Regions from separate parts of the Desulfovibrio intestinivivus genome, predicted to be linked through region 2. Evidence: predicted binding sites of a transcription regulator. Region 2 holds the regulator's gene; each other region holds the start of a gene.
The links. The regulator sigma-54, encoded in region 2, starts transcription at its own class of promoters, with help from an activator protein. The targets are predictions, from matches to a motif close to CTGGCACGGNNNNTGCTT.

Region 1 (7,692 bases), 1.6 Mb from region 2:
GGGCCGCGCCGCGGGCGCGGCCCTTCAACCCTCTGTGACGGAGCCGCCCTGCCGCCAGCTATGAAGCGGCCCGTTTCAGAACAATCAGCCCCTCTGGGGCCGCTACTGCCTGGGATTGCATCCTCCGCAAACCGACAACAGGTCAGACCAGATCCGCATCTTCCCCCCTCAGTCTGCATCAGCGGGCACCATGTGCCGCTATGCCTGATATGCCGTTCCATATTGCAGCAACTTACTTGAGATTGCTCAGGTTACTGCGTGAGCAGATGCCCGCCACCAAGGCGTAACACAGCTATGGATAATGTTCGGCAACTTCGGAAAACAGCGCCGTACTCACGCCGCATTGAGCAGGGGACATATGCAAGAAGCCCATTTCGCCGCGCCCTTCATGGGCACAGGGCAGTGCCTCGACACCCTTAACCGAGTGTTGGCCGCCCTATCGCCGGGCCATTCCTTTCGTGATTCTCTACAGGAGCTGCTGGCGGCTCTTGCAGAAGACATGCACTTCGACAGACCCCACATTGTGGTTCAGGATCCCGAAAGCGGCGAGCTCAAGCTCTCGCTTTCCTACGGCCCTGCGGACGCGCCCGAGGCCGCCTATGAGCCGGGCTCAGGCATCACTGGCCAGGTTTTTGCCGAAGGACGACCCATAATTGTTTCATGCATGCAGGGGCGGCCCGACTTTCAGAACCGCCTTTTTGGCCGCAGCCAGGAAGAAATGGCCCGGCTGGCATTCATAAGCGTGCCGGTGCGCGTTGAAAATGCCGACCAGACGGAAGTTATCGGCACCCTGAGCGCCGATACCCCCACCGCGCCGGAATCTGAACTGGATTTGCGCTGCCGCTTTCTCGAAACAGTAGCCACGCTTGTGGGTCGGCAGGTGGCCCGTTTGCAGGAAGAAATGGCGCGCCAGCATTTCTGCATGCTGCCCGATGAACCTCTGGTCAGCGGTATGCCAGCCTCGGTTATTGCCACCTCCAAGAGCTTGCGCCACGTGCTGCGCCGCCTCACGCAGGCCGGGGCCAGCCGCGCCACGGTGCTGTTGCGCGGGGAGTCGGGCGTGGGCAAAGAACTGATGGCTCAAGCCCTGCACGCCGCAAGCCCCCGGCGCACGCAGCCGCTGGTCATGCTCAACTGCGCCGCCCTGCCCTCAGAACTCATTGAAGGCGAGCTTTTTGGCTGGCGCAAGGGCGCATTCACAGGCGCGGTGCAAAACCGTGCCGGCCTTTTCCGTCAGGCGGACAAGGGCACGCTGTTTCTGGACGAAATCGGCGACCTTTCCACCACCGCCCAGGCAAAGGTGCTGCGCGCGCTTCAGGAAGGCGAAATACAGCCTCTTGGCGATGAACGCCGCTACAAGGTGGACGTGCGCCTTGTCTGCGCCACCAACCGCCCGCTGGAAGAGCTGGTGGAGCAGGGGCTGTTCCGCGAGGATCTGTACTACCGCATCAATGTCTTTCCCGTGTTCATTCCGCCGCTGCGCGAAAGGCCGGAGGACATTTTGCCCCTCACGGAGCATTTTCTGCGCATGTTCAGCAAGGAATATGATCGCCCGGTACGGCGCATTTCCACGCCCGCCATTGATCTTTTGCTGCAATATCACTGGCCCGGCAACGTGCGTGAGCTGAAAAACGTTATGGAACGCGCCGTGCTCATCTGCGAGGATGCCGTGCTGCGCGCCCATCACCTGCCCAGCACCCTGCAAAGCGCCGAGAGCAGCAGCACCGGCCCCACAGGCGGCGACCTTGGCTTTAACGAAACCATCGCCAGGGTGGAGCAGGAATTTATTGTGGACGCGCTCAAAAACGCCCGTGGCAACATCCATCAGGCCGCGCGCGACCTGGGCATCACCTACCGCATCATCTATTACAAGATGAAAAAATACGGCATAGACCACCGCCGTTTTGCACCTTCAAACCCTGCATAAAGCCGCAAAGAGATGCAGGACATACACACTTCACCCCCGGCCCGGCAGATTAAAAGTCTGCCAGGCCGGGGGTGCTTTTTTGCGCGGACGTTCGAAGCTGTGGTCCGGACAGACAGCACCACTCCGAAGTCGTACAAAAATGTTTTAAAATCTCCAGATTTTACAAAATTGTTTTGACATTAGCGTGCCTATAAAAAATTTATCAAATTATTACGTAATATTACGCAAAATACGACCTTGGAACGCCTCTTGCTTAACTATGTGCTGTAGCAAGCAGCGCGGCAACCATGGGGGTGCGCCGCGTCACGTACAGCCATACAGACAGTTCCAAGGAGGCTCCACATGTTCAAGAAAACGTTGACGGCGTTGGCTCTCATGCTCGTCACCCTGTGCGGTTCGCTGAACGCAAAGGCAGCAGAAGACACCATCAAGGTGGGCATTCTGCATTCGCTCTCCGGCACCATGGCCATCAGCGAAACAACGCTGAAAGACGTCATGCTCATGCTCATTGAAGAGCAGAACAAAAAAGGCGGCCTGCTGGGCAAAAAGCTGGAACCCGTGGTGGTGGACCCTGCCTCCAACTGGCCCCTCTTTGCAGAAAAGGCCCGCGAGCTGCTGAGCAAGGACAAGGTCGCCGCTGTTTTCGGCTGTTGGACCTCTGTTTCGCGCAAGTCCGTGTTGCCCGTGTTTGAAGAACTCAACGGCCTCCTCTTCTACCCCGTGCAGTACGAAGGCGAAGAATCCTCGCGCAACGTCATCTACACCGGCGCGGCCCCGAACCAGCAGGCCATTCCCGCTGTGGACTACCTGATGAACGACCTCGGCGTGAAGCGCTGGGTGCTGGCCGGTACGGACTACGTGTTCCCCCGCACCGCCAACAAGATCATCGAAGCCTACCTGATCTCCAAGGGCGTGAAAAAGGAAGATATCCTTATCAACTACACGCCGTTCGGCCATTCCGACTGGCAGTCCATCGTTGCTGAAATCAAAAAGTTCGGTAACGCGGGCAAAAAGACCGCCGTGGTTTCCACCCTCAACGGCGATGCCAACGTGCCTTTTTACAAGGAACTTGCCAACCAGGGCATCACCGCCGCCGACATTCCCGTCATGGCTTTCTCCGTGGGTGAAGAAGAACTTTCCGGCATAGATACCAAGCCTCTGGTGGGCCATCTGGCCGCCTGGAACTACTTCATGAGCGTGGACAATCCCGCCAACAAGGCCTTCATCAAAAAGTGGCACGACTTCACCAAAAATCCCAAGCGCGTGACCAACGACCCCATGGAAGCCCACTACATCGGCTTCAACCTGTGGGTGAAGGCTGTTGAAAAGGCCCAGAGCACCGATGTGAACAAGGTTCTGAAGGCCATTGTGGGCCTTGAAACCCCCAACCTCACCGGCGGCGTGGCCAAGGTTCTGCCCAACCACCACATCACCAAGCCCGTGCTGATTGGCGAAATCCAGGCCGACGGACAGTTCCAGGTGGTCTGGGAAACGCCCTCCGTGGTTCCCGGCGAAGCGTGGTCGCACTACCTGCCCGAATCCAAGGATCTGATCGGCGACTGGACCGACCCCATCAACTGCGGCAACTACAACACCAAGGCCAAGAAATGCGGCGGTGCTTCCAAATAGCCCGCGCAACCGTATGAATCTGCTGCGGGGGCCCCCCCCGCCCCCCCCAAACCCCCCCCCCCCCGCGGGAGGAGAGTGTTTAAGTCCGAGAGAGGTTACACCGCCGCGTCGGTCACAGCAGATTCAGAGGCATCTTCCGCGCTGCTGGCAGGTGCCGTGTGGTAAAGGTCGTTACGTTCACGGATGCTGCCCAGCCAGATGGTGGATATGGTGCTGATAATACCAGCCACAAGCAGATAGCCGCACAGATACCAGGGTTGCGAACCATTGGCCTGTACCAGCATGGTGGCAATCATGGGCGTCAGGCCCGAGGCGAAGATGCCTGAGAACTGATACACGAAGGAAATACTTGAATAGCGTACAGTGGCGTCAAAGCTGTCGGAGAACAGGCTCGCCATGCTGGCGTAAGCGGCAGCGTAGACGATACCGAAGGGAACGATGATGGCAAGGTACACAAAGAACAGGTTGGTGGTGGCGTAGTTATGCAGCACCCAGAACACGGGGAAGGAGGTGATGCCCAGCAGCACTGCGGCAGTGCCGAAAATGCGGCCCTTGCCTATGCGGTCGGCCATGGCGCCCCACATGGGGATAAAGCAGGCCATGACGGCAGATGCCACCACCACGGCCATAAGGGCCACGGTACGGTTAACGCCGCAGGTATTTGTAAGGTAGGTCAGGGAGAACACGCCAAATACGTTGAAAGCGATACCTTCCACAAAACGCGCACCCACGCAGGCCATCAGGGTCTTGGGGTAACGTTTGAAGGCGTCAATCATGGGGTAGCGGATTTTTTCCACATGCTTTTTGGCGCTGGAAAAGTCCTGAGTTTCCTGCACGGAGGTACGGATGTACGCGCCAACAAGCACCAGTACGGCGCTTAACACAAAGGCCACGCGCCAGCCCCAGGCGATAAAGGCCTCGTCGGGCAGCAGCCAGGAAAGCACGCCGATCACGCCGGATGCCAGCATGAGACCAAGGGAAAGACCCACCTGGGGCAGGCTGCCGTAAAACGCACGCTTGTGGGCAGGGGCCGATTCAAAGGCCATAAGCACCGCACCGCCCCACTCGCCGCCAAGGCCAATGCCCTGGGCAATACGGCAGGTAACCAGCAGAATGGGCGCCCAGATGCCGATGCTGTCATAGGAGGGAATGCAGCCAATAAGCACTGTGGCCACGCCCATGATTTCAAGGGTGAGAATGAGCATTTTTTTGCGGCCGATCTTGTCGCCAAAATGCCCGAAGATAAAACCGCCAAGGGGGCGGGCCACAAAGCCCACGGCAAAGGTCGCAAATGCCAGGATGGTACCAACGCCCGACGAAAAGGACGGGAAAAACAGTTTGTTGAACACAAGCCCGGCGACTACGCCGTAGAGGAAAAAGTCATACCATTCGATGACCGCACCCATCAGGGAAGAAATAACTACGCGGCGCAGGTTTGCCTGGGCAGTTGCTTTATCAACAGCGTTGCTCATGTGTTTTCTCCTTATGACAGGCCCAGCACGCGGCGGGCGTTTTCATACATGACCTTGCGGCGGACTTCTTCAGTAAGATTAAAGTGCTTGTAGGCATCAAGAGCATCGGCCAGCTCCACAAAGGGATGGGCGCTGGCAAAAAGTATTTTGTCGGGGATGAGGTCGTTCATGGCGCGCACGTACACGTCAACCATGGGCGCGCGCTCGTATTCCGAAATATCCATATACACATTGGCGTTGCGCAGGCAGGTGTAGATGGCCTCGTTTACAAAGGGGTACCCGCCGTGGCTCATGATGAGCGTCAGCTCGGGAAAATCTCTGGCGACCTTGTCCACATCGCGTGGGTCTGCGTATTCCAGAATGGCCCCCGGCACCTGCGGCGGCGGAGCCATGGTGATGAACACAGGAATATTCAGCTCGCAGCACTTGGTGTACAGCGGATAAAACCTGGCCTCGGAAGCGGGTATGTGCGCAAGGTAAGGGTCAATGGCAATACCCTTCATGCCGTAATCGGCAACCACGCGCTCAATTTCGCGCACCGCGTCCATTTTTTTGTGTGGATCAATGCCCCAGAACCCCACAAACTTGTCAGGATAAGCCCTGCAAAATTCCAGCACGCTGTTGTTATTGGCCGGAAACCCGTAAGTGGTTTCGCAGTCACGACCGGTTATGACCCCAAGTTCCACACCAAGATTGTTCAGATCAGCCACAATCTCGTCAAGAGGCTGGGGCTTGCGGGCGTCAAAGCCAATGGCTTTGCAGGCCGCCTTGAACATGGCGCTGTTCTTGATGCCGTTAATGATTTCTGGCGTGTTTGGGCGAAAGCGAAAGTCAATAACGTTCATAATGCGGTTCTCCTGAACCCGCTTGGGGGGTTATGCGGCGCTGGCGGCAAGTGCGTCTGCCAGATCCACGCGGGTTGCCGACCAGGCTTCCCGCGCAGGAAACAAAAAGGTTTCCCATCTCTCTTCTCCAGGCGTTGCTATTTCTAAGCCGTTCAGGTCGCCTCCAACCCACGCGGCTTGTGATATTTTTCGTTTTGCACGATGTGTGCCAGATCACAAAGCCTGATTCTCAGCAATACATCTCGTAAAATTCAATAAAATCAGCATAATATTTTTATTTATATCATATTTTTTTAGTATGTTTTAGAGCCGCGTCGCAAATTTGCATCAAGCAGGAATCGTTCTCTCGCGGGTGAAAAATGGTGCTTGTGAAAATAAAATCATGTTGCTTTTTGTCACGTTACCCCTAGCTGGATAGTTCTCCCAAAACGCTGTGTCGCAAGTTTGCGTCGCAATAAATGCCCTTATTAACGCCAAGCCCTCCTGACTGGTGCAAATTTGCGACTATGGCTTGTTAAAAACCGCACTCGCAAACGTAGTCGGGGAAAAAAATTACAAATACTTAAAAATTTCACATAGTTAAATATTATGGCATGCCGCATGCACAGGGAAAAGCAACCGAGGATTGCCACAACCTTTCGGCGTTCTCCGCGCGGCGGCTACCATTGTCCCGCGCGCCACATATTCATATTTCAGGAGTATCGTGATGAGCACCACCACTTGCGAATGCCGCTCCCCTCAGGAACAGCGCTTGTATGACAAGATCGAGGGCAAGGAAGACAGATTCCGCACAACCCACACCCGCGTTTTCAAGCTGCTGGAGCGTTTTGAGGGGCAGAAGCCGCGCATCGACATTGAACGCGCGCTGTACTTCACCCAGTCCATGCAGGAAACGGACGGCCAGCCTCTGGTGCTGCGCTGGGCAAAGGCCCTCATGCACATTGCGAAAAACATGACCGTATACGTGCAGGAAGACCAGTTGCTGCTTGGCCGCGCAGGTTGCGATGGCCGCTACGGTATCCTGTACCCCGAACTGGACGGCGACTTTCTGGATATCGCCGTGCGCGATCTGCCCACCCGCAAGACCTCGCCCGCCACGATCACGCCTGAAGACGCCAAGCGCGTTATTGAAGAAATTGCGCCGTACTGGAAGGGCAAGACCTACCATGAGGCCCTCAACGCCGCTCTGCCCGCCGAGATCCACAAGCTGACCTATGACGACCCCATGGGGCTTATCTCGCGCTTTATCGTCAACGAGACTTCGTCCTTCCGTTCGTCCATCCAGTGGGTGCACGATTTTGAAAAGATCCTGAAACGCGGTTTCAACAGCATCAAGAAAGAAGCCCAGGAAAAACTGGACGCCCTTGATCCACTGAGCTGCAAGGACGCCTGCGAAAAGCGCCCCTTCCTTGAAGCCGTCGTCATCGTGTGCGATGCCATCGTGCTGTGGGCCAAGCGCCACGCCGTGCTTGCCCGCGAAATGGCAGCCAAGGAATCCGACCCCACCCGCAAGGCCGAACTGCTGCGCATGGCCGACAATGCCGACCACGTACCCGGCGAACCTGCCCGCGACTTCTGGGAAGCCTGCCAGAGCCAGTGGTTCACCCAGATGTTCTCGCGCATTGAACAGAAGACCGGCACCACCATTTCCAATGGCCGCATGGACCAGTACTTCTTCCCCTTCTACGCCAAAGACCGCGCCGAGGGTAAGCTTAATGACGCCCAGGCCATGGAATTGCTGGAATGCATGTGGGTGGGCATGGCCGAATTCATCGACATGTACATTTCGCCCACCGGCGGCGCTTTCAACGAAGGTTAT
Region 2 (7,692 bases):
CCTTGACGATGCCAACTCGGAAGAATTCAACCCGCTTTCTGATCACAAGGTTATCTACCTTATGACCGAGTGGTTCGACTTCCGCACCAAGAACGTTGAAAAACGTGACGCGGGCAGCGACAAGGGCGGCACCATGCGCCTTGGCTCCTACCCCTGCAAGGTGCAGCCCGATACCAAGGCCTTTGTGGCCTACAAGAAGGGCATGGTTGATGAACGTCACCGCCACCGCTACGAATTCAACAATGCCTTCAAGGAAATGCTGGGCGAAAAGGGCATGGTTTTCAGCGGCACCGCCCCTGACGATTCGCTTGTGGAAATCATAGAGCTGAAGAACCATCCCTGGTTCCTTGGCTGCCAGTTCCACCCCGAATTCAAGTCCCGGCCCATGAACGCGCATCCGCTGTTCCGCGAATTTATCGGAGCGGCGAAAAAGTTCGCCAAGGTGTAATTTCGCAGCGTTAATGCAGCGAGGCTTGTTGGTTTTCACCAAGCTTGGGTATCGCAAAATCGCGCAAAAAGGGGAGGGCATTGCCTTCCTCTTTTTTTGTGCGCAGATTATTTCAACGGCGCAAAAACTGCGCCAAATCAGGTTTTTTGCGCTGGCAGCCCCTGCCGCAGGCTGGGGATGCCGTGAACCTGATCTTGCAACTGTTAGCTATTGCATAATTTTTGCAGATGTGGCACAGTACTTGTAAACAGATAATTCTATAGTCCTATGGCTAGTTAAGGCAAAAGAGCACACATGGCACTGGAACTACGGCAGCAACTCAAGCTGTCACAGCAACTGGTAATGACCCCGCAATTGCAGCAGGCAATCAAGCTGTTGCAACTCTCACGCGTGGAACTTCTGGAAACTGTGCAGCAGGAACTGCTTGAAAACCCCTTTCTCGAAGAATCTTCACTTACTGACGATGCCTCCCAGGAGCAGCACGAGGAAAGCCGCGAAGCGCCCAAGGAGGAAGTATACGACAGGGAACTGGCCAAGGACGCCGACTGGGAAGATTACCTCGGTGAGTTTGCCAGCACCCCCCGCCTTTCGCAGTCGCGCGAATATGAACTTGCCGAAGAAATTTCGCCTCTTGAAGCCCGCTATGCGGCCAAGCCCACCCTTGAGGGACATCTGTTCTGGCAGTTGCGCCTTTCTTCGCTGACAGAAGAGCAGAAGGCCATTGGCGAGGTCATTATCGGCAATCTCTCCTCAGCCGGGTATCTGCAAGCCACCATTGAAGAAGTGGCCGAAATGGCTGAGGTTGCGCCCGAGGCCGTGCTGCCCGTGCTTGAAAGGGTGCAGCTTTTTGACCCCATCGGCGTTGCCGCGCGTGATGCGCGCGAATGCCTGATGGTGCAGATCAAGAACCTTAATTACGCCCGCGATCCCATCCTTGTGGAGCTGGTGGAATCCCACCTTGAAGACCTTGAGGCCAAGCGCTACAAGCCCCTGCTGCGAAAGTTCAAGCTCGATATGGAAGAGCTCAAGGAATATCTGGATATCATCCAGAGCCTTGACCCATTGCCCGGCGCAAGTTTTGGCGGCGGTGAGCCAACTTATGTAAGCCCCGATGTATTTGTGTACAAGATGGGCAGCGAATTTGTGATTTTGCTCAACGATGACGGCCTGCCCCAGTTGCAGCTTTCGGCCATGAGCCAGATGAACATAGGCGGCTCGGAGAAGGAAAAGGACTACTGTTCCGAAAAGATCCGCTCCGCCTCATGGCTTATCAAGAGCCTGTATCAGCGCCAGCGCACGCTTTACAAGGTTATGGAAAGCATTGTGCGCCATCAGCAGCCGTTTTTTGAAGACGGCGTGACCAAGCTCGCGCCGCTCATTCTCAAAGACATTGCAGACGACATCAGCATGCACGAATCAACGGTGAGCCGCATTACCACCAACAAGTATGTGGCAACGCCCCACGGCATCTTTGAATTGAAGTTTTTCTTTAACAGCGGCCTTGAACTCGATGACGGAAGTCAGGTAGGCTCAGAAAGCGTCAAGGCTCTGATCAAGAAATTCATCTCTGAGGAAGATACCCGATCCCCCCTCAGCGATGAGCGTATCGGCGAAATGCTCAAGGAGCGTCTCAAGGTCAATATTGCGCGGCGCACGGTGGCAAAATACCGCACGGCGCTTGATATTCCATCTTCGTCAAGGCGCAAGGAGCATTTCTGATTCCCCGTCGAGTGGCTCAATACTTAGGAGGAACTTATGAACATCTCATTTGCTTTCAAGAATTTTGAAGCCTCCGAACATCTGAAGAAGTATGCCCGTCGCCGCATGGAAAAGCTGGGACGGTTTTTTGGCAAGGCCTCTGGCCTTGACGTTGCCGTTGTGCTGACAGTCGACAAGTTCCGTCATCGCTGCGAAGTGACCGTTACGGGCGAGGGCCTGCATATCAACGCCACGGAGCAGACTTCGGACATGTACGCCGCCATTGACCTTGTGACAGACAAGGTTGAATCGCAGATCAAGCGCCAGGTGGCCCGCGTAAAGGCCCAGCGGCGGCACGCCCGCAATACGGATGTGGACGTGTTTACTTACAACCTCGATGCCGAAGCCGACGTGCAGCAGCCCGTTGACGGCACCGACCGCCTCGCCACCAAGCCCCTGCATCTGGATGAAGCGCTCATGCAGCTTGATTCCATCGGCAGCGAGTTTCTGGTGTTCTTTAATGCAGAAAACAACCGCATCAATGTGGTATACCGCACCAAGGTGAACGGCTATGCCCTCATTGACCCCGTGTTGTAAATGTTCATAATGGGGGGCGGGCTGGCAACGGCTCGCCCCCGTTCAGGCGCACCCCCCTGCCGGTTGCCGCGCAATGGCCTTCACACGGGCTTGAGCGCGGCGCGGATTTGGCAACGTCCGTCAGAAGCCTGTGGCGCATAACCCCGGCTGCAAACGGCGATCTGACCCCGAAGAGGCGAATGTCATGAAGGATTCCGCGCAGATACCCCCCACAGATTCCACCCCTGACGCAAAGCCTGATGCGGACGCGCCCGTTCCCGGCGTGGACGTGCAGGTGTGCATTGTCACGGGCCTTTCCGGCGCGGGCAAAAGCACGGCGCTCAAGGTTTTTGAAGACATGGGCCACTTTGTGGTCGATGGGCTGCCCGTGAGCCTTGTCATGGAAATGGTGGACATGATGTCCCGCCCCTCCATGAGCCACTTCAAGGGCATTGCCTTGGGCATGGATCTGCGCCAGAGCAATTTTGTGGAAGACATCAACGACTGCCTGAGCATGCTCGCGGGCAAAAACATCCGCCCCATGCTGCTTTTTCTTGAGGCCAACAATCAGGAACTCATTCGCCGCTATGCCTCGACCCGCCGCCCGCATCCGCTGGAGCGCGAGGGCATGGGCCTTGAAGCGGCGCTGCTGGCAGAGCGCAGCAGCCTGCGCCCTCTGCGTGAAATGGCTGATCTGGTCATCGACACCTCGCGTTTTTCCATCCACGACCTGCGGCGCGCCATCCAGAAGCGCTGGAGCGGCAACAAAGGCAAGCTGCGGGCCATCAGGGTCAACGTGATTTCTTTCGGCTTCAAATATGGTGTGCCGCGCGAGGCTGATCTGGTTTTTGACCTGCGTTTTTTGGCAAACCCCTATTTTGTGGACGAGCTGCGGCCCATGAGCGGCAAGGACAAACCCGTTGCCGACTATGTGTTCAACTCTCCCCATGCCCGAGAATACCGCGACAAGCTGGTTGACCTGCTGTTTTTTATGCTGCCGCTCATGGAGGCCGAAGGCCGCTATCGCATAACAGTGGCCGTGGGCTGTACCGGCGGCCGCCACCGCTCGGTGGCAATGGCCGAAGAAATTTTACAGGCGCTGCGGCAGGCTGATTATCCGGCTTTTCTGGAGCATCGGCACCTTGAACTTGGCTAAAAAAGCTGGCACGTTCTGTTGCGTGAGGTTGTCATGACGGACGAAAACAAGAAGACTCAGGTTGGAATCATTCTGGTTTCGCATGCCGACTATGGTTCGGCCATGCTGCGCACCGCCGAATTCATACTCGGGCAGCAGAGCGATTGCAGCTCCATCAGTGTTGACGTGGCGCACGAGGTTTCCGAAACCGTTCGCCGTCTTACGGACGCAACCCAGCGGCTCGACAAGGGCGCGGGCGTCATTATTCTTACGGATATGTTTGGCGGCACGCCCACCAATCTTGCGCTTTCGCTGCTGGCAACCCACAAGGTCGAGGTTGTTACTGGCGTGAACCTGCCCATGCTGCTCAAGGTCTTTACCTCGCGCGACAAGGAGCTTGAAGAAGTTGCCCGCATCGCTGGCGAGGCAGGGGCAAAAGGTATTGTGGTTGCGGGCAGCATGCTGCGCAACAAAGCCCGTGACAAAGCCGATAGCTAGTATGTGGTTTCGCGTGGACAATCGCCTGGTTCACGGCCAGGTCATCGAAGCCTGGTTACCCTACACAGGGGCGCGGCATCTGGTGGTAGCCAACGACGAACTTGCGGACGACATAATGCGGCAGCAGATAATTGAACTGGCAGTGCCGCAGCGCGTGATGACCCACTTCATCAGCGTAAAGGAACTGGCGGCCACGCTCAATTCATGCGGAGATGACTGTTTTGTGCTGTTTGCCAATTGTCAGGATGCGCGGCGCGCCTGTGACGCGGGCATCCTCATGCTGGTGCTGAACATGGGCAACCTGCACTACGCGCCGGACAAGCTACAGGTGCTGCCCCATGTGGCCCTTTCTGCACAGGACAGGGAAGACCTGCACGTTATACAGGATCATCTTGTGCAGCTTGATTTTCGCTGCGTTCCCACAGAGACAGTTCGAGGCCCCAATGATCAACTTTTCTGATTTATTCGCTGCTGGGGCTCCCTACGCTTTTTTTTTGCCCTGGCTGGCGCTGCGCGTTCAACCTGCATCGTTGGCCTTGTAGACCGCCCCATCTGTCTGGCCCTGTTCGCGGGCTTTTTTACCGGCGACTGGTCGCTGGCTCTCCCCCTTGGCATAATCATCGAACTGCTCTGGCTTGACGCGCTGGAACTTGGCAGCGTGGTGCCGCCGTATGGCAGCCTGAGCTTTCTGCTGGTGTTTCCCCTGTGCAGACAGTTTGGGCTGGATCAGCCCGGTATGGCGCTTTTACCGCTCATACTTGCCATGATGGCGGCCTACACGGCGAGCTGGTGTGAACAGCGCCAGCGCATCAGCCTGAACCCGATGGTGGACGCCGTGGTGGCGTGGGGGAGCGGCAGCGGGGAAGCATCGCCGGGGCGCGTCATTCTGCGGGCCGGGTTGTGCCGCGCCTTGTGGCAGGCGGCACTGTATATTGCGTGCTTTGGGCTGATTTATATGCTGCTGGCGGTGCTTTCTGCGCATCATGCCATACCGGCCCTGCGGGCGGTGACGTGGTCGGCCCTGTATGTGGCGGCTCTGCTTGGGGCGGTGCTGTCGCTGCGCACACGGCAGGCCTATGCCGTGCTTGTGGGCACGCTGGGCGCGCTGGCCCTGCTCATTTGGGGCGGCAACTAGCGGGGGAGTTGGGCTGTAAGAGCCGCTGCGCCATGCTCAGCTTGACATGACCCTAAAGAATCACTACAAAATCCGGATTGCGCTCGTAGCTCAGTTGGATAGAGCGACAACCTCCTAAGTTGTAGGCCACAGGTTCGATTCCTGTCGGGCGCACCAATGAAATCAAGGGTTTGCGGAAACACTCCGTAAGCCCTTTTTCTTTTGCCCCACACTAGCCCCACACCTAGTGAAAACGTGCTTCAAATCAATCATATATTACAGGCTTTTTTGTTGAAAAATAAGGTAAATTCGCAGATACTTTCTAAAAAATCTCACTTGGCATCGGATATCTTCACTACGGTGTAGAGTGCTGCTTAGCTATATAGCATATGCTTGTGAAGTAGGAGCCACCCTTCGATGAAAAACGCCTCACCGGAAAGACCACGCCATATTGATCGGCTGCGGGAAGGTAGCTGCTCAATTACAATTACCCCGCCGGATGACGACTCGCCTATCCGAGACATGATTTCGATAGAGGAAAGGCTTTTTGTAGTGAAGGACAGGGGGATTTATGAAATTTTTCTTGCCGACCAAACAGATCCCAAACGAACAAATCCGTCAGTGCCAAATACACTTCAAAGATTATTACCTTTTGGCGCTCAGGATGCCTGGGTAGGTGCGGTTGTTTTGACTGCTCGTGTTTTTTTCTTAAGTTCATGCTTCGATCAGGAAATTGGTCGCAATGCCTTCAATTTTTTACTGGGAGTGGCTCAGGACATCGCTGGAGCTAAGGCAATACTTCAGAGGTATTTACAGCAAGAGGCGGAGGCTCAGCAGTCAGTTAACCCAAAAATCGGTCTTGATCATTCGTTTGTGCTGCCATCTATCAGCAACGTTGAAGCAACTTGTAACGAATTTCTTCAGCGTATGGATCATGCGCAGCGTGAGTTATTCAAGATTGCGCAGCTCTTCTTTTCAGATGTAAAAACGGGTTTTTGGGATGGATTGAAGGCCAAAGTTGACGCTGGCCCGCAAGATTTTGATAACTTTGCTCAGTTCCTTGCTGAGGCAACCGATTTTTTTAAACATATCAGAAACGCCAGAAACTGTGCCGAACATCCCCGCCTAGAGCAAAGATTAGTTGTCTTGGATTTTAAACTAGACACAAACAACGTTCTAGTTCCACCGACGATCGAGGTAGTGCATCCCAAAACACCGATGGAGGCGTGTCCAGTTGGTCGTTTTTTTATTGATACAATTGAAATATTGGTCAGCGTTGTAGAGTATATGATTGTGTTCTTGTGTGCCCGAAATGTAAAACAAGTTGGTGGACTTCAGGTTTATGCAATTGAGTTGCCACCTGAGCGGCGCAAATTTCCACACGTCAGGTTTAGCTACGGAACATTTTTGAATGGCAACCTTGTCCCTTTTGGATGACACATGACAAAATGTTCAAAGGGTAATCCTATTGATTTTTGAAACGAGCAGTGAAGCTGCGGGCAATCCCGTTCATATTGATTTCGGCAAATTGTGTAAGACAATCGGGGTAACTAGGAAACGAAATGTCCGGCAATGGTCTCGATTAGATCAAATTGTGTAAGACAATCTGGGTAACTGTTACCATTCAATTCGGCAAAACGTATGCAGAAGAATCTACACGAACGGGGCTTTGTGGGAGAAGAAGCGGTAATGGGAAAGACTTTCATGATGAAAACGCGCGCCTACCCTTACGGGCTTTGCCCGCCGGGTACCCAGGCGCGTAGTGGGTGTGTAGACGCACTAGGGGTGGAGGGAAGGAAGGCTGGGGCCGGGAGAATGCACACGAAAAACGGCCCATATTTTGAATGTAAGCGTTTAGAATTTAAAAGTCGGACCATTAGGGGCTAGAAAAACATACGCTTAGAATCGAAATTTAAGTGGTAGGTAAGAAAAACTGTTTGCGGAAAAGGTTTTTCTGCGGGTGGCGTTTTTGTCTTTTTTGGGGCTTCGTGGCGAACCCTGTCTTTGTCTTTGGCTCCAGCCTTCCTCATTCTGCCCCAGTGCTTCCCCCCTCACCTCTTCTGCAACCACGCGCAGAGCTTCTGGTAGAGCAGCGACACTGAAACGGGCTTGGCGATAAAGTCGTTCATGCCAGCCTCGATGCACAGTTCGCGGTCTTCGGCAAAGGCGTTGGCAGTCATGGCGATAATGGGGATGGTAGCCCCCACCGGCAGCAGCCGTATC
Region 3 (7,692 bases), 540 kb from region 2:
CGCAATCCAGCTGGCGTAAGATGCATCATCCGCGCAGCCTTGGCCACATTTCCGCCTGTTATCCGCAACACATTATTTATACATGAAGATTCGTAGGCATTCATGCATTCTTTAAGCGAAACAACAGTACCTCTCTGAATCACGCTATAGTCGTAATATGATTCCTTATGCTCGCTTTCAATAATTGAAGCGGCTTCAGCCAGTTGTGCTACTGGCACACCCGCTGGCTCATTGCGATCTTTTTGGTAGAACTCGAGAAAATGCTTTGGGAGCGAATTGAGATCAATGGAACGTTCTTCGTTCATCATTGCCAAGCTGCCCTCAATCACATGCTCCAGCTCTCTGACATTACCAGGCCAGTGGTATTCCATGAACATGCGCATGGCCTCGCCGGAAATACTGACCGGATTGCCGCCCTCCGTATTTGCCACCACAGATTTGACAAGCAGGGGAATATCCTCTCGCCGCTCGCGCAATGGCGGCACTGCCAAGCTTACCACCGCAAGGCGGTAAAAAAAGTCCCGCCGCAGCACGCCGCTCTGCACTGCCTCAAGCGGATGCTGATTGAGAATACTGATAATCCGCACATCTACTGGTATTTCTTCGTGCGATCCAAGTCGCCGGACGCGCTTTTCCTGCAAAACGCGTAGCAACTTGGCTTGCAGACCAAGCGGCATGGAGTTGAGTTCGTCCAGCAGGATGGTACCGTGGTTGGCCTCTTCAAAAAGGCCGGGCTTATCTGAGGCGTCGGTATAGGTGCCCTTGGTGGTGCCAAACAGGATGCTTTCGAGCAGAGTTTCTGGAATGGCCGCGCAGTTAACTGGCACAAAAGGAAAGGCCGCCCGGTTGCTCGCCGCATGTATGGCCTGAGCAAAAACCTCTTTGCCAGTGCCGCTTTCCCCCCAGATCATTATCGGCGAGCTTGAATGCGCTGCTGCACGCGCGGCCTCAATCACCGCCACAAGAGCCTGATCCTTACCTACAAGATCGTTGAATGAATACAGCGTCTGCGGTTTGTTACAGCCCCGCCCTTCACTTTTTCGTATGCCAAGCTTGCCGAGGATGTCTTCTCCAAGCCAGCTTGTAAACGCAATAACGCCATCTTTAACACCACTATCAAACAGCGCAAAGAAATCCGTGACCGTACGGGTCATAAAATTGTTTGTAGTCTTATAGGTATACACCCGTCTTAAGATAGGCTTTCCCTTTTGAAGACACTCAATTGTCGGTATGCACTTGATGTCGTGTGGAACATACAGATTGGTAATATGCTTACCAATAACCTGATCAAATCCATCAATCCGCTGCTGTATCGGATTCATGTACCTGCATATTCCTTCTGCATCAACAACAGCAACGCCAATACCCATACCATCCCAGATAGCAAGCATGGACGGATTCAGCACGCTTTCGCGGCTTACGCTGGCAAACCTGCGTCGCAGGGTTGAGTCATGTGCCATTTTTCACATCCTTTTAGCCAAACAGCCCCTTTTGGGGAGACAACCGACATTACTTCAAGTTTTGAGTATCTGTTTTTTTAAAAAAAGACAAATTTCTTTCTTTTTATGAAATTTTCTTACGTTGCCCTACGAGGCAAACCTGCTCAGAACTCGGTACGAGTCCGCTTTTTAGCGCTTTTGGCAATAAAATCAGAGCGTGGCACAGCTTGTGCTTATCCCCACATAAACGCGTTGTTTTCTTACAAGCAAAAAACCTGCCTTTGCGTATGCAGGGCAAAACTAGTTAGGAGTATACAATGCCTGTTGTTCCCTTTCAAAGCGGTGAAACAACCGAACCCAAGGGTTATGCGATCAACTGGAGCACGGCGGCAAGCCGCCTGACAGACCTTAAGGAATTTCTTCTCAATGCCCCGCAGATCATGGACCCGGAACGGCTGCAATTTCTTGATGAGGTTTATCAGGAGTTCAACGGCGAGCACATCTTCTACAAGCGGGCCAAGTTGCTCGAACGCGTGTTGCTCAAAAAAAAGATATTCCTGGACGGGAACCCTATTGTGGGAACGCTGACTGGCACGCGCGCCGGTGTTTACGCTTATCCTGAATGGAACGTGGCCTGGATCAAGGAAGAAATGCAGATGGCCAAAATGGCCTCGCTCGGCGAAATGAAGATTCCGCAGGAAACTCAGGAGCTGCTTGAAAAAACATATAAATCTTGGCGCGGTCACACCTGCATCGATATAAACAACAAGCTGTTCAAGGATAAGTACGGATTCAACCCCGCCCCTTACTCCAAAGCTGGCGTGTACTACGACAACGTGAGCGTTGCCAGCGGGTCAGGCATTGCCGATTACCCCCTGGCTCTGAACAAGGGCATGCGCTGGGTCATTGATGACCTGAAGCAGCGCCTGCTTGACTGCCCCACCACGCTTGAGCGTACCAACCAGACCGAACTGTACCGCTCCATGATTGTTGCCTGCGAAGCGGTCATCGCCCATTCCCACAGATATGCCGATCTGGCCGAGCATACGGCGCAAACAGAGACGGATGCTGCCAACAAGGCAGAACTGCTCGAAATCGCCGAGATTTGCCGCCGAGTTCCTGAATTTCCGGCCCGCAACTTCCGTGAGGCCATACAGTCTTTCTGGTTCATCCATCTTTGCATAGAAACCGAACAGATGGCCTGCGCCTGCTCACCCGGCCGCTATGGGCAGTACATGTATCCCTTCTACAAAAAGGACATTGAAGAAGGCAACATGAGCCGCGAGCAGGTGCTCACTCTGCTCAAATTCCAGTGGATAAAGCACCTGGAACTGGCCGAGTATCAGGGCGGCTCATACGCCATGACCCTCTCTGGTCACACGGGTCAAAGCATTACCATCGGCGGGTTTGACAAGGACGGCAACGATGCCAGCACGGAGCTTGAAGAACTGCTGCTGGAAACGCAGATCCAGATGAAAAACATCCAGCCGACCCTGACCCTGCTCTACCATCCCAAGCTTAAAGATTCCTACATGCACAAAGTGGTGGAATGCATTCGTGGTGGGTCCGGCCAACCGCAGATTCTGAACAACAATGTGGTTATTCAACGCACCATGAACCGCTTTGCTCAATACAAGGGCGGCATCACACTGGAAGATGCTCGCAACGTGGGCAACTACGGCTGCGTTTCCACAGGTGTTTGCGGCAAGGGCAGTTTTATCACCCAAGAAGATCAGCCATGCCTTGCAAAGGTTGTGGAACTTCTGCTCAACAATGGCAAAGATCCGCAAACCAAAAAACAGTTGGGCGTCGAAACGGGTGACCCCGTAGAATTCAAGAGCTTTGAGGAAGTTTACGATGCCTATAAGGCGCAGCTCAAGCAGGTGTTCACTGTTTCTCGCCACCATTCTGATTTGAGCCAGATGGCGCGGCTTGAAGTGGTGCCGAGCATCTTCCGTTCTGTCATGTATGATGGCTGCATAGACAAAGGAATGTGCGAAGAAGAAGGCGGCACCCGCTACCCGCAGGTCAATCCCATCATGACCGCAGGCATTGACGCGGCCAACTCGCTTCTCGCCATTCGGCATCTGGTGTTTGAAACCAAGGCCGTAACCATGGAAAAACTGCTGGAGGCTATTAAAGCCAACTTTGAAGGATATGAAGATATCCGGCAGATGTGCTTTGATGCGCCCAAACACGGGAATGACTTTCCCGATGTGGAAGCCTTCGTGCAGCGCTTCTATCGCGACGTGGATACCATCCACGGCTCCATCGGCCCGGATTGCTTTGGCTACCGCACCCCGCTGGATGCTTATTCGCTTTCCTACCACAACTACTTTGGCGCGCTCATGGGCGCTCTGCCAAATGGCCGCAAAGCCGGTGTAGCTCTGACAGACGGCAGCGTCTCGGCCACCCCGGGCACGGATCATGAAGGCATCACGGCGCTTATCAAGGCTGGCGCACAGGCTATCGACACCGTGCGGTATGGCGCAAACCACTTCAACGTCAAGCTCACGCCTGCTGCCCTGGCTGGTCCCGCAGGCGAAAGGTTGCTAGTTTCACTTATAAAAACCTATTGCGACTTTGATGGTTCGCACATCCAGTTCAACTGCGTTTCCTCCGAAACGCTTAAAGACGCGCAGAAAAAGCCCCAGGATTACCGCAACCTGGTGGTCCGCGTGGCTGGCTTCAGCGCGTATTTCACCCGGCTGGACAAGGGCGTTCAGAACGAAATCGTCAAGCGCACGGAATATAATAACTTTTAATCTCTCCTCCATACGAGGCCGGGGGGATGTTGCCGTCCCCCGGCCTCCCGCTGTGTGGAAGTTCAGGTGCAACCATGAGCCAAGGAATGATTTATAACATCCAGCGTATGTCCATTCAGGACGGGCCGGGGATACGCACCACCGTTTTCCTCAAAGGGTGCCCGCTGCGATGTTTATGGTGCAGCAATCCTGAATCTCAGCAGGTTGCCCCGCAGCTTCTGGTTTTCAGCGACCTTTGCACAGGGTGCGGCGCCTGCCTGGCCGCCTGCCCCAGTGGTGCGGCAGTGCGCCAGAAAGACGGCAAATGTGGGAAAATCGCTGAAAAATGCACATCTTGTGGTGCCTGTGCGGCAGTTTGCCCCAACAAGGCCAGAGAAATCAGCGGCAAGACAATGACGGTTGATGAGGTGATGGAGATTGTCCACAGGGATTCAGCTTTTTATGCGAATTCCGGCGGCGGAGTCACCTTTGGCGGTGGTGAGCCAACCATGGGCGGAGATTTTTTCATTGATCTGTTGCAAACAGCCCACGATGACGCACTGCATACAGCTGTGGATACCTGCGGATTCTGCCCTGAAGACCGCTTTGAAAAAACCCTGAAGCTTGCCGACCTGCTGCTGTTTGACTGCAAACACATGGACCCGGTGCAACACAAAGAACTTACAGGGCAGGACAACGCTCTTATTCTGAAAAATCTGCAATCTGCACTTCTCTCGGGCATTGAGGTGCGCATCCGTATGCCACTTATGCCAGGGTTAAATGACAGCGATGAGAATTTTGCAGCCATGTCCAGCTTTTTGGGCAAATTCGGGCAACAGCATATAGAAGTCATGCCTTGCCACATGTTTGGCACCAGCAAATACAGGGCCTTAAACAAGCCATTGCCGCCTGTGAGCCAATATACAGCGGATTCGCTCGAAAAAACGCTGATCAGGATGAAGAGGCATGGTTTGAAGTATACTATCATATAGGAGGTAGAATGTTCTCAGTGGCGATTGATGAAGCAATGCTGCAAAAACTCAGCAACATGCTTCAGGACGAAGACGAAGGAACCTGCGTCAGGCTCAGGGAATATAAAGTCGGCGGAGGCTGACACTCAAAAATCGTACTCGGTCTGGGTATGGACGAGCCAGATGAAGATGAAGACGAACAGATTTCTGTAGGCAATGTGCCGTTTACGGCAGAAAAAGATTTTCTGCTCAAATACGGCAGGGCCTTCACACTTTCTTATGTTGAAGGTCAAGGGGTAGTCGTGGCTCCGGCATAACAATGCTCTGGGGCATCCTCCCGTGCCGATGCGCAAATCTCTCGTATAAGAAATAAAATCCGACACTGCGGAGGTTTCTCATGTTTACAGTTACAATCGATGATGCAATGCTGCAAAAACTGCGCACAATGCTGGAAGAAGAAGACGAAGGCACTTGTGTACGGCTTCGTGAATACAAGGTCGGCGGCGGATGCCATTCCAAAATCACTCTTGGTCTTGGAATGGATGCAGCAGACGCTGAAGAAGACGAGCAGACCAAAATTCACGGCGTTCCTTTCGTTGCAGAAAAAGACTTTCTGCTGAAGCACGGAAACGCATTTTCCCTTTCTTTCAGCGAGGATAAGGGCGTAGTTGTTACGGCAACAGCAGAATAGTATTCCCGCCAATACGTCGTTTACGCCAAAAGCCCCGCTCCGTTTCTGGAGCGGGGCTTTTGGCGTAAATTCGCCCGCACATCGATCGCATACTCCTGGAAAGCTGCAATCTCCTGGAAGTACAATCAATTCAATACTGATTGCCTGCCATTACAGGATGGTTTGTGTGACGAGGCAATCAAAAAAAACATGCTTACCAAGATACAAAACAATCCGAGCAGAGTTTGTTGGGTGCATGGTTCGTTAAGCACCATAAAACCAAGAACGGCCGCTCCGATAGGTTCGGCCAGCCCCAACGTGGAAGTCACAGCCGCAGAAGTAGTTTTCATGCCATACAGCACCAGGGTAAATGAGAGGCTGGTTGTCAAGGTGGCAAGATTTGCGGCGACCAACGCCCCACGCGGCGTCAAGAGCCATCCAAGCGGCTGCGTACAGAGCAAGGGCGCAAGACTCAGCCCCCCGATCAGAAAGATGACCGTCATGATCTGCGATGGATCATGCCGTTGCAGCATCGGCTTGATGGCCACAAGAAATACAGCGTAGCTGCATGCCGCAAGCACAGCCAGCCCCATCCCCGGTATACTGAATTGCACTTGGCCGCCTGTACCCAGCGTCAGCATCGCAAGGCCGCACAAGGCCAAGACCGTGCCAGCATACCAGACTCTGGCAGGTTTCTCTTTCAAAAAAAACCACCCAAGAATTCCCACGACTATGGGGCAACCGCCAATAGCAACCATTGTGCTAACGGCCACGCCAATTTGCTTGCAGGCTTCAAAAAAAAAGAGCTGATAAGCAGTCAGCCCTGCGGCAGAAATAACGATATGCAATTTCGGCCAGCCAGCAGGCCGGGGGATGTTGCGTGAAATCAATCCCCACAGCAAAAGCACCAGCCCCCCACCCAGAAGACGAATGGCGCCGACGGCGAGGGGCGTAACACCATCCGGCGCAAGGGCCTGTGCCGTGCCGGAAGTGCTTGCGCAAAACGCGCCGCACAAAATAGCCAATGGCGCTTTAAGAGAATATAAAGACATGACAGTGTCTCCATATTGAAAGCAACGTACCCCTTGTCTGATTCGGCAAGGGGTACATTTTACTTTTTTGAAGAGATTATCCGACAGGTTTAATCCTGTGGCAGGCTGCAGGCCTAAGAGTTGAAGTACACAGCAATATCTTTACTGCCCAGAATATTTGTTCTGACCTCGGCTTCTGGGAGGGTAACCCAGTTTTTCTTGCTGGTACTGTAGAAAATAAATCCGAGCACTATCCAGATGCCAAGGCAGGCAAAGGGTGCACCGCCGATGAGGGCCGGAGAGCCGGGGATAAGCAGGAGCACAATGCACAGTACGGCGGTGATGGTTCCGATAGCGCAGCAAAGCAGCTTGAAGGCCTTGTTGGGAACATTAACACCACCATTGATGACGCGGCGGGCGGCCAGGCAGGTAAAGAGATAGCCGATGCCTGTACCAACGGAGCTCATATCAACCGTCCAGGCGATGGCCGAACGGCCAGCGAATGGCGTCAGAAGTGTGATTATGACGATAAAAAGCACTGCATTGTAAGGCGTGTGGTACTTGGGATGGATTTTGCCAAACCATTCGGGAAGGATCCGGCTGCGGGACATGCTGAGCAGTAACCGGCTGGCCGCGATAAAGAACCCGTTGATGCCTGTAAGGACTGCGCCAAATACGGCGCATGCAAGAACAACACTGCCGAATCGGCCAAAGGCCATGGTTGCCACTTCGCCAGCGCCCCAGGCGGCACCGCCGGTTGCGCGCTGCGCATCCAGTTTTGCGAGCATTTCCGGATAAGATATAGCCATACCCACTGCAAGCATTACCATGGCGTAC
Region 4 (7,692 bases), 280 kb from region 2:
CAAGGCTGTGCCGCTGCACCTCAAGAGCGCGCAGCATGTTGCCGAGCATCTGCCCCACATCAACGCGGAACTCCTTAAGCTCGGCCCCGGCCTGCTCCATGCCCGCCTGAAAGCCCTCGTTATGCGCATTGCTGTGGATAAACTCGGCTTCTTCGCGCAAATCGCGGGCCTTGCCGTGCTCGGCCTCGGCCTCGGCCAGTTCTGTCTGCGCCTGAGCCTTGAGTTCTTTCGCTTCGCGCGTGAACTGCTCCACGCGGGCCTGAGCCTCGGCCCCGGCCTCTTCCAGCACCTTTTGCCTTTCGGCGTAGGCTGCGCCAAGAATCTCACGCGCGCGTTCCTCGGCCCTGGCGCGCACCCGAGCAAGATAGTCCTCCTGCTGCAGGTGCTGGACGCGTTCACGGAGCAAGGGTTCCTGCATGGCATCAAGCTGCTGAGGTGTTGCCTCGCGCTCGCCCATGAAGATGGTGCCCCATTTTTTGCGCAACTGGTCTGACGCCATGCCGGGTTCCGATGGTTACAGATTCTGCGGCAGGCCGCTACACAAACACGTCGCCAGCGCCACGGCTGATGACAAGCTTGTTTTCGCCTTCAAGCCGCCGCACGATCTTGACGACGTTCTGCTGGGCCGACTCCACATCCGAAAGCTTGGCCGGGCCCATGAATTCCAGTTCTTCGCGAATCATGTTGCCCGCGCGTTCCGACATATTCTTGAAGAACTTTTCCTTGAGGTCGTCGCTGGCGCCGCGCAGGGCCAGGGTGAGATCTTCGTTGGAAATTTCCTTCAGCATTTCGCGTACGCCTCGGTCATCAATATTCTTGCAGTCCTCAAAGACAAACATGAGGTTGCGGATATCTTCGGCCATCTGCGCGGAATCTTCCTCAATTTCGGAGAGCACTTCCTCTTCGGTGGCGCGGTCCACAGCGTTGAGAATTTCTGCCACAGACTGTACGCCGCCCACTTTTTTGCCTTCCTTGCCGCCCATGGCGATAAGCTGGCTTGTGAGCACCTTGTCCACTTCCATAAGCATTTCTTCCGGCACGGCTTCAAGCCGCGCAAGGCGCATAAGCACCTCGGCGCGCACGCCTGCGGGAAGGTTTGTCAATAAATTGGCGGCCTGATCCGGATGCAAATGCCCAATAATGAGGGCCAAGGTTTGCGGATGCTCGTTGCGCAGGATCTGCGAAAGCAGCTTGGGGCTGACCGATTCCAGCTCGCGGAAGGGCGCGGGGCCGGTTTCAAGGCTCAGGGAGTCCATAACGTACTTGGCGGTTTCAGGATCAAGATTCTTGACCAGCAGGCGTTTCAGCGTTTCACTGCCGCCCGTGATCATATCCACGCCTTCAACCAGCGATTCGTGAAATTCGCGCAGCACTTCTTCGACTATTTCGCGCGGCACAGGCTCCAATTCCACGATAGCTCTGGAGATGTCGGCTATTTCCTGCCGGTCCATGCGTTTGAACACGTCAGCCGTGAATTTGTCGCCCATGGCGAGCAGCAGCACTGCAGTACGCTGTTTGCCGGTCAACTCCATCTCCTTACTCCTTCACCGAGATCCGCACTAGGCTGCTCGGGGTTGCTTATTCCTTGTCTGCAAGCCAGCGCTTGATAAGCCGCACGGCCTGATCCATATGCTGCTCGGTAATGTGGAAGAGCCGCATTTTCAATTCTTCAACGCGCTGATTGCTTTCTTTTTGCGCAAGGCGCAAGGCCTTGAGCTGCGAGAGCGTCGAGTTGCTTTCCGTCAATTGACGGTTCGGTGCTTTAGGCGGTAGCTGTTTCATCATTTTTCATCCAGCCGCGCACCAGCATCACCACCTGCTCCATATGATTATCAGAAAGGGTGAAAATGTGCGACTTCAAGGCTTCAATATCTTTGAAAACAAGTTCATCGTCTCCATCAGCTTCCGGCTCGTCCTCTGCCTTGGAGGCCTCTTCAAGAGCCTCATACAGAGCCAGCTGTTCTTCGGCTGCGGGCAGGCCTTCAAGCCCCTCAATCATTTCACCGGCTTCAACCTTGGGCCGGATGAGGGCCAAAACCACGGGCCGCACCACAAGCATGAGGAACAAAAAGGCCAGCAACGCGTTGAGCAGGGGCTTACCCAGCCGTTCGGCATAATCGGCCAGTATTTCGGCAAAATTGGGATCCTTGGGCGGCTCGGAATCCGTAAACGGAGCGGAGCTTACTTCCAGAGCATCGCCACGGGCCTTGTCCAGACCCACGGCATTGGTAACAAGCTGGCGCACCCGCTCAAGGTCATCGGCCTTGCGCGGCACAAATGTCCACGCTCCGCTGGTCTTTTCATACGTCCCATCGATAAGGACTGCAACCGTCATACGCTTTAAATCGCCCACATTGGATACGATTTGCTGCTCTTCCTTGTTAATTTCGTAGTTGGTGGTACGGGTTTCGCGGCTGCCGTTCTGCTGTGAAACAGATCCGGCTATGCCATCACCACGGAAGTTGGCATCCGGCGAGCCACCCTCAAGATTCGAGCGGCCCTGCTGGGTTTCTTCACTGCGCTGCTCGCTGCGTACTGCGGTTTTTTCGGGGTCAAACAGTTCGCGGCGGATGGTGCGCTGGCTGAAATCCATATCCACATTGACCTTGGCGATAACTCGGCCAGGGCCAAACATGGGCTGCAACATTTCTTCAATGCGGCGTTCAAGGTTGCGCTGCACCTGCTGGCGGTGTTCCATCTGGGTGGAGCTTGCACCAGCGAGGCTGTCTGATTCCGGCTGATACAGCACCTTACCGCCATTGTCTGAAATGGAAACATGCGTTTTGTCCAACCCTTCAACAGCCATGAGCATCATGTTGAGGATGGCGTTGATCTCTTTCTGGTCGGGCTTGAGGTTGGGGCGCTTGAGCTTGAGCACAACTGAAGCAGAGGGGGACTGGCGTTCTTCCACAAACAGGCTGCGGTGCGGAATGACCAGATGCACGCGCGCGCTTTCCACATTGGGGAACTCGCTGATGGTGCGCGAAAGTTCACCCTGCAAGGCACGGGTGTAGTTTATTTTCTGCACAAAGTCGGTTTGCCCGACCTTGACCTTGTCAAAAATTTCAAAACCAATGCCCTGCCCCACAAGACCGCCTTCGCCCGCGATCTTGATGCGTTCATCGTACACAACTTCCTTGGGAACAAGAATGGTCTTTCCGTTGTCCGTAAGCTGGTACATGACCTTGTCGGCCTGGAGCGACTTGATGACAACGCTGGCGTCTTCGGCGCTGAGGTTGGAATACAGCACTTTCATGTCGGGCCGCGAGGCCCAGACAGAAAGGCCAATGGCCGCAGAGCTGATGAAGACAAATCCACCCAGAACCATCACGCGTTGCGCAACGCTCATTCTGGCCCAGACTGCCTTGATGGAATTGACAAGTTGCATAAGAAAAGCCGGCATATGGTTGCTCCTGCGAAGACGTGGCGTAATTCCGGCACTTTGGCCGGGCATATGCCCTGCCAAAGCAATTGCCATGCCACATTACAACATACTGAATTATATAATTTTTTAAAACAGTCCTCTGATCCATTCAAATTTGTGACGCTGCGCCAGAAACGCCTAATCCCCCAGGGCACAGCCCGTGGGGGATTAGGCGTTCAGGAGTATCACGCGCGGAAAGGAAAATCTGGAAGTTGTAAAATACACCTGCCCGAGCGTATCGCAACGTAAATAAACGCTCCGCGCCCAGGCTGGAACAGCTGCTCAGGCAGTTTCCTAGAACTGCATGCGGGAAATTTCCTTGTAGGCCTCAAGCACCTTGCCGCGCACGGCAGAGGTCAGCTTCATGGCCATGCTGGATTTCTGCATGGTGATCATGAGTTCGTGCACATTCTGGGTGCGGCCTGCGGCGAAATCTTCGATAGCCGCATTTTTGGCGCTGTCCAGTTCGTTAACCTTGTTGAGCGAACTTTTGATGGTGCCGGAAAAGCTGTTCTGCGGCGTCACCGGCGTGTGCGCCTGTGTGGGATATTTGATAAAATCCGCTTGGGCGCCAAAATTTTCGCCACGGTCAACGCTGTCGCGCAAAAGGCTCTGGTCAAGGGTTTTGGCAAACTGGGTCTGGCCGCCGATGGAGCCGCCCTGCTGCAGGCCGCTCTGCACCTTGCTGAAATTCTGCACTGCCTCGCTGTACGCCCGCATGCCAACTGCCTGAATGCTCATAACAACCTCCGCGCTCCAAAAAAATCTTTTTTATGCTGTCATCGTGGTCATGGCTTAGGGGCTGCTTCTAAATAAAAAATTTTGCGCCGAGGACAAGGAAAACAGTGTTTTTTTACGACAGGAGTGGACGCTTTCTGTCCATGACTGGAGTAAAAAATGCTGGATGACGCAGTGATCGGCCAAAAGAATTATTTAGTAACAGACCCTAGCGGCCAATATCCAAAGCCTTGATGAACATGCCCTTGACGGCATCCACTGTGGTGACGTTGGCCTCGTAGTTGCGCTGGGCAGTCATGAGGTTGGCCATTTCCTCAACCACGTTGATATCGGGGTACATGACGTAGCCTTCCGCATTGGCGTCAGGATTGCCTGGCTCGTACACACGCTTGAAGGGCCGGTTGTCCATGGTCACGGCAGAAACACGCACGCCCTGCACCGCCCTGTCGAGGGCCGAACGCATGTGGATGGAAAAAGGATCATCCACATCAGCCGTTTGCTGCACCACGCTACGCCGACGGTACGGCCCGCCCTGGGGCGTGCGCGTTGTCTTGGCGTTGGCAAGGTTCATCGAAATGGTGTTGATGCGGGTGCGGTCGGCTGCAAGGCCGGACGCGCTGATATCAAATGCCGTCATGAAGTCCATGGCTTCCTCCTACACTGTCCGCTGCCGGGGTTCTTATGCCGCGTATGGAAGCGGCGCGGCGGCGGGCAAAAATCAGGACTGCTTGCCATCCTGAATGATGTTGTTCAGTCCTTCAAAAGACTTGCTCATCACCTGGGTAAGCGCTGTGTACTGCAACTGGTTCTTGGCGTGCTTGGCCATTTCTTTATCAATATTCACGCGGTCTTCGCCGTGAACAACACGCGGTTTGACCGCCATATCCCATTCCGGCCCAAAAGAATCAGGCCTGAAAGCCGTGGGCATATGAGAAGATTCCGTGCGGGTCATCTCCCCGCTGGAATCAAGCCCAAGGGCCGATTGCAGTTCTTTTTCAAAAGACAGTTCGCGCGGCTTGTAGTTGGGCGTCTCCACGTTGGCGATATTGCCCGAGATGACGTTTTGCCGCTGCAACTGCATATCCATGACCTTGCCCACAAGGCCTATCTGCATATTGAACATTGATTTCATACTACGTACCCCCGTGGTTCACGGAAATCTGCTTGCCAAGCCTTTAGCAACAAGCGTTCCACAATATAAAAAGCATGTAATTAAGATATGTTAAAAAACAAAGAACGGGCAGAGGTCGGTATTTTGACAGACGCAGGGAGTTCCGGCAGGCCAGAACGCAAGCGCAAAAAACAAAAAACCCGCCCGAAAATCCGGGCGGGGTCAATCTGGCAGGAATGGACGAACTGCGGCTTACAGTTTCATCTGGGCATCGGTAACGCCCAGAGCGTGCAACTGCAAATAGATGCGGGCGCAGGCTTCCGCATCCGACCCTGCATGGTGGTGGTTCAGCGCTATGCCAAAGTAGGCACTCACGCTGCTGAGCTTTTTGGAGGCAAGCGGCAAACTGCGGCGGGAGCCTTTGAGCGTACACAAAAAAGGCGCACAGGGTTCCTGCACTCCCACTGCATGGCAGCTTGCGGCAAGCACACGCTTGTCAAAGGAGGCATTGTGCGCAAGCAGGCTGCCCGCCCCTTCAAGAAAGGCATCTATTTGCGGCCACAGTTCGGCAAAAGTGGGCGCATCCTTCAGCATGGGCCAGGTCAAACCGTGGATCTCGGTAAACATCACGCGAGATGACGGCGGCCTGATGAGGCTGTAAAAAATATCGGTCACGCTGCCCTGCTCAATACGAGCAAGGCCCACGGCGCAAGCGCTGTGGGCCGAGTAGCCGGAAGTTTCAAAATCAATAGCTACACTACGGCTCAAATCTGTAGAAACCACACTTACTCTTTTGCAGCTTTGTGGGCGGCTTCGGCCAAACGCGCCTTGATATAGTCGCGCATGACGGCATCGTCGTCCTCGAGGTTAAAGCAACGGGCGTCTTCGCCCATGAGGCCGCCGGGCACAAAGTCGCCCTTTTCGCCGGGGTCAGAGACCATTTCGTCATAAAAACAAATGGAAAGCCAGCGGCTTGCCGGTTCATCATCCACCACATCCAGCAGCACAAAGAGTACACGTTCGGTCTGTACGCTGTGGCGCGCCCGCAGGGAATAACTTACGCCGGGCCGGGCCTTGAAGGTAAAGGAAATATTGCTGTGCGCGGCCAGAAAATTCATGTATTCCGTAAATGATTTCTTGATGTTAAGCGGGTCATCCTGCCAGGAATCAAGAAATTTACGCAGTTCTTCGGAACCTGTAACTTCCATACGCGCTCCTTTTATGGGTTACGGCGGCGTGTCAGCGGGTCCATTGCCAAGGGGGGGTGCCAATGTTCAGCCCCCAAATGCCACGCCTGTCCAATACCGCCTGATGTTCCTGAATAAGCCAGCGGCGGCAAAAAATGGCCCTGCACTTCTGCCTGTCCACCCAGGCCAGACCTTCCATCACCAGCTTGTAGTTGACGGAATCACCGCCCACCTGCACAAGCGCGGTAATGGGGCCTGCTTCGAGCTGCCCCACGTCTTCAACGTCCACTTTGGCTCCCTTGGGCATCATGCGCTGCAAATAGGCCAGCGCCTGAGGCCCGTAAGGCTGCCTGAGACTGGGAGCTTCAATGCCGTAAAAAACCAGCACCTTCTCAGGTTCTTCACTGTCTTTCTTGGTGCTGACTGAAATGGTATTTCCGTCTTCCACACTTACCACATACGCATTCCACGTTGTAGCCGCAGCAGCTGGAGACACAGCCAGAACCATAAGGATTATATTTGCAAAAAGCCGGTTGAGCATTGCTGAACCCCTCGGTAAAGGCCTGCAAATGTGCGCCAGCAGATAATGCCTGTGCCGCCAGACCTTTGTCAAGGCAGGCGGCACAGGCATCAAGGAGGGGAATCAGAAATCAAACAGTATTGCTACCCCCAGACAGTGCGTCCTATCTGGTAGGCGGCCGTGGCTACAGCAAAGGCCAGAGCAGTGTTGAACACAATGCTGAACGCCACCCAGCCCCAACTGCCAGCCTCTTGCCGAATGACCACAAGGGCCACAAAGCAGGGGGAATACAGCAGTACGAAGAGCATCAGGGAAAGCGCGGTGGCCTTTGACCATGCTTCATCACCCTTGAGGCGCTCCGCCAGGGGGGCAGCGTCTTCGGGATCCTGGTCGCCCATGGCGTAGGCAGTGCCCATTGTGGCAACAACTGCTTCCTTGGCGGCCACACCGGCCAGCAGGGCTATGTCGGTGCGCCAGTCAAAGCCCATGGGGCGGGTGGCAGGTTCCACGGCCTTGCCAAGACGGCCAGCCACGGAGAAGGCCAAGGCTTCTTCCTTAAGTTCGTTGCGCACGTTGCCAAGTTCTTCTTCGATGGGGGCGCGGGCTTCGTCACCCTCAGGGATAGCCGCGATCTTTTCCTCAAGCTGGGCGATCTGTGCGTCAAAGGGGGCGGACTTGTCTTCCGGCAGACCGGGGAAGGTCATGGCGGCCC

Region 1: a site for sigma-54 is predicted at 2,165-2,182, ahead of urtA (urea ABC transporter substrate-binding protein). Genes of this name have one in related genera too.
Region 3: a site for sigma-54 is predicted at 1,657-1,674, ahead of ACUZ9P_RS10290 (glycyl radical protein). Genes of this name have one in related genera too.
Region 4: a site for sigma-54 is predicted at 5,339-5,356, ahead of flgB (flagellar basal body rod protein FlgB). Genes of this name have one in related genera too.

Annotation. Positions count from the first base shown of each region.
Region 1 is NZ_JBRBQT010000001.1:1,264,747-1,272,438, reverse strand. Features, by position in the region: gene ACUZ9P_RS05400 (sigma-54-dependent Fis family transcriptional regulator) at 359-1,927, shown strand; gene urtA (urea ABC transporter substrate-binding protein) at 2,270-3,556, shown strand; gene ACUZ9P_RS05390 (MFS transporter) at 3,652-5,028, opposite strand; gene ACUZ9P_RS05385 (amidohydrolase family protein) at 5,040-5,873, opposite strand; gene hpsG ((2S)-3-sulfopropanediol dehydratase) at 6,580-7,692, shown strand, end outside.
Region 2 is NZ_JBRBQT010000001.1:2,897,690-2,905,381, reverse strand. Features, by position in the region: gene ACUZ9P_RS12420 (CTP synthase) at 1-448, shown strand, start outside; gene ACUZ9P_RS12415 (hypothetical protein) at 462-695, shown strand; gene rpoN (RNA polymerase factor sigma-54) at 743-2,167, shown strand; gene hpf (ribosome hibernation-promoting factor, HPF/YfiA family) at 2,204-2,743, shown strand; gene rapZ (RNase adapter RapZ) at 2,928-3,878, shown strand; gene ACUZ9P_RS12395 (PTS sugar transporter subunit IIA) at 3,912-4,355, shown strand; gene ACUZ9P_RS12390 (PTS sugar transporter subunit IIB) at 4,357-4,815, shown strand; gene ACUZ9P_RS12385 (hypothetical protein) at 5,014-5,490, shown strand; tRNA gene ACUZ9P_RS12380 (tRNA-Arg) at 5,570-5,646, shown strand; gene ACUZ9P_RS12375 (hypothetical protein) at 5,887-6,906, shown strand; gene ACUZ9P_RS12370 (response regulator) at 7,521-7,692, opposite strand, start outside.
Region 3 is NZ_JBRBQT010000001.1:2,361,519-2,369,210, reverse strand. Features, by position in the region: gene ACUZ9P_RS10295 (sigma-54 interaction domain-containing protein) at 1-1,460, opposite strand, end outside; gene ACUZ9P_RS10290 (glycyl radical protein) at 1,757-4,204, shown strand; gene ACUZ9P_RS10285 (glycyl-radical enzyme activating protein) at 4,279-5,175, shown strand; gene ACUZ9P_RS10280 (ErpA-related iron-sulfur cluster insertion protein) at 5,184-5,471, shown strand; gene ACUZ9P_RS10275 (ErpA-related iron-sulfur cluster insertion protein) at 5,552-5,845, shown strand; gene ACUZ9P_RS10270 (DMT family transporter) at 5,971-6,876, opposite strand; gene ACUZ9P_RS10265 (APC family permease) at 6,990-7,692, opposite strand, start outside.
Region 4 is NZ_JBRBQT010000001.1:3,178,515-3,186,206, forward strand. Features, by position in the region: gene ACUZ9P_RS13505 (FliH/SctL family protein) at 1-499, opposite strand, end outside; gene fliG (flagellar motor switch protein FliG) at 537-1,532, opposite strand; gene ACUZ9P_RS13515 (flagellar M-ring protein FliF) at 1,579-1,785, opposite strand; gene fliF (flagellar basal-body MS-ring/collar protein FliF) at 1,763-3,403, opposite strand; gene fliE (flagellar hook-basal body complex protein FliE) at 3,719-4,165, opposite strand; gene flgC (flagellar basal body rod protein FlgC) at 4,371-4,808, opposite strand; gene flgB (flagellar basal body rod protein FlgB) at 4,881-5,294, opposite strand; gene ACUZ9P_RS13540 (3'-5' exonuclease) at 5,526-6,056, opposite strand; gene ACUZ9P_RS13545 (hypothetical protein) at 6,059-6,481, opposite strand; gene ACUZ9P_RS13550 (thermonuclease family protein) at 6,513-7,001, opposite strand; gene feoB (ferrous iron transport protein B) at 7,124-7,692, opposite strand, start outside.